DNA from 2 places in the Luteibacter aegosomaticola genome. Region 2 is predicted to be linked to the other one. Evidence: riboswitches for the same ligand, from Rfam matches in the RefSeq annotation. Region 2 holds a riboswitch; the other holds the start of a gene.
The links. Region 2 has a riboswitch for cobalamin ahead of L2Y96_RS22335 (TonB-dependent receptor domain-containing protein). Riboswitches for the same ligand answer to the same signal wherever they lie in the genome.

Region 1 (2,197 bases), 300 kb from region 2:
GTTCAGGTTGTGCGTGCGGCGCGCGTCGTCGCCGGTGTTCTCACGCAGCTCCAGGAACTCTTCGATATCCGCGTGCCAGGTTTCCAGGTACACGCAGGCCGCGCCTTTGCGCTTGCCACCCTGGTTCACGGCGGCGACCGACGCGTCGAGCGTCTTCAGCCAGGGCACGAGACCGTTGGAGTGGCCGTTGGTGCCGCGGATGAGCGAACCGCGCGAACGGATGCGCGAGTAGGCCAGACCGATACCGCCAGCGAACTTCGACAGCTGGGCCACGTCGCCGTACTTGGCGTAAATCGCGGCCAGGTCATCCTTCGGCGAATCGAGCAGGAAGCACGACGAGAGCTGTTCGTGCGCCGTGCCGGCGTTGAACAGGGTCGGCGAGCTGGCCAGGTATTCCAGCGACGAAAGCATGCGGTACAGCTCGAGCGTCTCGGCGACGTCGTTACCACCGAGCGCGCAGGCAATGCGCATGAAGAAGTACTGCGGCGTCTCGATGACGTGGCGCTTGGTCGGGTGGCGCAGCAGGTAACGGTCGTACACCGTGCGCAGGCCGAAGTATTCGAAGCGACGCGAGGCGTTCAGGTCGATGGCGTCGTTGAGCTTGCGCGCATTGGCCTGCACGAACGAACGCAGGCGCTCGTTGAGGATGCCGAGCTCGGCGCCGATGTTGATCGACTGCGAGAACGACTGGATTTCCTGGCCGCTCACTTCCTTATCGACGAAGGCCGAGAGCAGGCGTGCTGCCAGCTGGCCGTATTCCGGCTCTTCCGCGGTGAGCGCGGCGGCGGTACGGATCGAGAGCTGGTCGAGTTCCTGGGTGGTGGCACCGTCGTACAGGCCGCCGATGGTCTTCAGCGCCACGCGCATCGGATCCACCGAGAACAGGCCATCGGCGCTGCGAGTCACCGCGCGCACGATCTTGTTCACGTCCACGGTTTCCTGGCCGCCGTTGCGCTTCTTGACGCGCATCTGGCCGGGGTTGTGCGGAGGGGTCAGGGCGAACGCCGGCGGGGCGTCCTGCTTGTAGCCCGCTGCGGGGGCCTTCTCATTATTGTTGGTGGGGGTCGCGGCCGCGTCGGCCGTCTCGGTGCGCTCGCGCGCTGCGGAATCCATCGTCGTCATTCTGTGCCCCAAGGCCTGGTCCAGACTCCCGTTCCCACGAAACGGGGCTCGCTATGGCTAGGCAAACGGGAAAAGGCCGGGGACGAAGCCGCGCAGGGGGGCTTCGGTCCACGACGCGCTTCCCCGCGGAAGCCGTCACCACTCACCGGGGCCTTCTGGGCCGCGGGCGCTGGCAGGTCTTCGGACTTCGTGGACGTGGGGGCTTTCGCACCCGGCCTACCCGCCGCTTCCCAGCTCCTCATCGAGCCAGTGCATTGAACGGGATCGTTTCCACTTACCGCTGCGGGGCAGTTCCGGATTCACACCGGATTCCCTATTAGTTCCGACGGGCAGTCGCGCCGCCTCGGACACCAGCGGGACACACGATATAGCTGGGGGGAGGGTAGGTCAACACAAGATATAGGGGAATTTTTCCAATGCGCTGTCGCTTCAATGAGTTGGCAGGAAACGTTCCAAAGTGGTCTGGCCAAGCCTTAACCAAACGCTTCTATACCAATGTGAAGATCGCGTACACATAAGGTATCCGCCCCCAACGCTAAGATTCGGGCCCGTTCCATAACAGCCCCGGTTAGATGCCATCGACGTTCGCGCTGCAGGATCACGCACTGCTCAACCAATCGCTTGACGCGGTGCCCTTCGGCCTCGTCGCGCTGACCGTTACCGGCGGCACGCTGCAGGCCAATGCCTGGGCTCGCGCCCGGTTGCAGGGCAGCGACTTCCTGGCGTTCTGGGATCCGGCGGGCCGGGCTGCCATCGAGGCACTGCTGCCCACGATCGGTGCCCGTGGTGTCCGCGACCTGGATGTCACCGGTGCCGATGGGCAGGCCTGGGGACTCTCGTTCGAAACCTGGCGTTCGGCCACTGCCGGGGACGGTGTGATTCTCGCGACCTTCCGCCTGGCCGGCAGCGACCAGGCCTGGCTTGGTTCCGACCGGTTCCTCGACATCACCCAGGAACAGCTGCGCCAGGCACAGAAGATGGATGCCATCGGCAAGCTCACCGGTGGCGTCGCACACGATTTCAACAACCTGCTTCAGGTCATCAGCGGCAACCTCCAGCTCCTGGTCGCCGACGT
Region 2 (2,197 bases):
AAGCCGTAGGCCGCCGAACCCGTGTTGTGGTTACCGAACTGGGTGTTGTGGTCGTGGCGCGCCGAGAGCTGGATCTCGTGCGGGCCGAAGACGCCCTGGTACAGGGCAAACACGCCGGTGTTGTTGCGCGTGGTCTTCAGGTAATCGGTGTCGCTATCCAGCTTTTCCTGCTGGTAATCGACGCCCGCGCTCAGGGTCTGGCCCGGCGCCAGGGTGAAATCGTTCTGCCAGGCGGCCTGGTTGCGCTTGGAATACAGGTAGCCCATGCGCTGCTTGTCGGCGCCCACGTGCGGATTGAAGTCGGCGTCGTACCAGGTCTTTTCCGAACCATTGAGGTAGTTGTCGGCACGGTCCTGGTTCTGGCCCAGGCTCACCGACATGCGCCAGTCGGCCATGGCGTCGAAGCTCAGCTTGCCGCCGGCGACCTGCTGCGAGCGACGGGTCAGGTTCTGGAAGTCACCGTCGTATTCGATGGTGCCCTTGCTGCGCAGCCAGCTGCCGGTGAGTTCGGTGCCGTTATCCCAGCGGTAGCCGCCCGAGAGCGCGCCGTTGTAGGTGCGATAAGCATCGTGGTCCGGCTCATCGGTGAAGCAGCCCTTGCCCGCTTCGGCCGCGCCATCGCGGCAGGCATTGATGCCAGCCGTGTACTGGCCGCCCAGGCTGGCGTTGTACCAGCCATGGGTGGTGCCGCCGGAAACGCCGAACTGGGCGGCCTCGTAGCCGTGGCTGCCACCGGTCACCGACACCGAGGGCGTCGGCGCCTGCCCGGCCTCGCCATGGCGGGTGAAGATCTGGATGACGCCGCCGATGGCGTCCGATCCGTACAGGGTGGAGCGCGGGCCGCGGACCACTTCGATATGGTCGATCTGCTCGACCGGGAGCTGCTCGTAAGCAGGCAGGCCGGCGCCGACCGTGCCGACGCGGACGCCATCGACGAGCACCAGGGTGTGCGACGAGTTCGTGCCGCGCATGAACATGGAGGTCTGCTGGCCGATGCCGCCCGTGTTGGCCATGACCACGCCCGGCAGGCCGGTGAGCAGGTCCTGCACGCTGGTGGGCTGCAGGCGGTCGATGTCGTCACGGGTGATCACGGTGACCGGGGCGAGTACCTCGTCCAGCGGGGTGGCGGCGCGGTTCGCGGTGACCACGACGGTGGGCAGGGCTTCCGGAGCATCGGCGGCGTGCGCCAGGGTGATGGACGACAGCAGGGCCGTCGCGAGCAGGGTCTTCTTCATAGGTGGAGCGTCCTCGAGCCGGCTTGCGGCAAGTCTCAAAACAAGGACGGTCACGGGAGGGCGAACGGCGCGCGGGCAAGAGACCGGAGCTGTCCGGATCCGCCCGCCGCGAATCGTCCGAAACAGAGCCACCCCGCGGCATGCCGCAGGGATGGTCTCGGGCCGGTCTCCGGACTCGCCGCTCCCCATGCATGGAGCTCTGGCGGGCGCCTTCCCACCCCGAGGGGCAGTGGCGTTTACCGCGCCAGATCGGGGCCTGGGGCCCCAGCGGCATACCGTTGCGGGGGCAGTGCCGGCCTTGCCACGCGAGTGGCGCACCGGCTTCCCGTTTCATCCTTCCTGGCCTGACGCCAGGGCGGACACCCGAACCTGGCCATTCTAACGGGAAGTGCATCGATGGGCATGGAAAGCCCACGATTTGTTAACAAGCACTTGACGTTCGTAAAAACCTTCGATTACAAACGCTGCTGGCTGCTGTCGTACGCATTTTCTTGCGTTACGGGGAGGGTTCCCGGCCGAAACCGCCATTGGGAGTGGCGGTGCAGGGGGGAACAAGACGGTAGCCGAGAACGGGCCTGGCCCTTAGTTCTTCGTGGCCGGGCTCCTTGCAGTTCATCCGGGGAGATACAGCATGCAGCGTTCCACCCTGCTCCAAGGCGCCCTGCGCCGCACCAGTCTTTGCACCGCCGTCGCCCTTTGCCTCGCGGCTAGCGGCGGCGCCCTCGCCCAGTCCAACGCGTCAGGTACGGTCTTCGGCCGCGTGGCCCAGCCGGACGGGGCCGTCGTCCACCTGCAGAACCTCGATACCGGCCTGACCCGCGATGTGAACGTGGACTCGGAAGGCCGCTACCGCGCCAGCTCGCTGCCCGTTGGCCGTTACAAGGTCAGCGTGGAGCGCAACGGCGCCGTGGCCGAAACGCGCGATAACGTCCAGGTGAGCCTGGGCGGCGTCGACGTCTCGT

Region 1: linked by a shared signal. The riboswitch ahead of L2Y96_RS21015 (ribonucleoside-diphosphate reductase subunit alpha) and the one ahead of L2Y96_RS22335 (TonB-dependent receptor domain-containing protein) in region 2 are both predicted to bind cobalamin.

What each region holds. Positions count from the first base shown of each region.
Region 1 is NZ_CP095741.1:4,680,536-4,682,732, reverse strand. It holds gene L2Y96_RS21015 (ribonucleoside-diphosphate reductase subunit alpha) at 1-1,113, opposite strand, end outside; cobalamin riboswitch at 1,277-1,491, opposite strand; gene L2Y96_RS21010 (response regulator) at 1,695-2,197, shown strand, end outside.
Region 2 is NZ_CP095741.1:4,980,078-4,982,274, reverse strand. It holds gene L2Y96_RS22335 (TonB-dependent receptor domain-containing protein) at 1-1,235, opposite strand, end outside; cobalamin riboswitch at 1,379-1,617, opposite strand; gene L2Y96_RS22330 (TonB-dependent receptor) at 1,867-2,197, shown strand, end outside.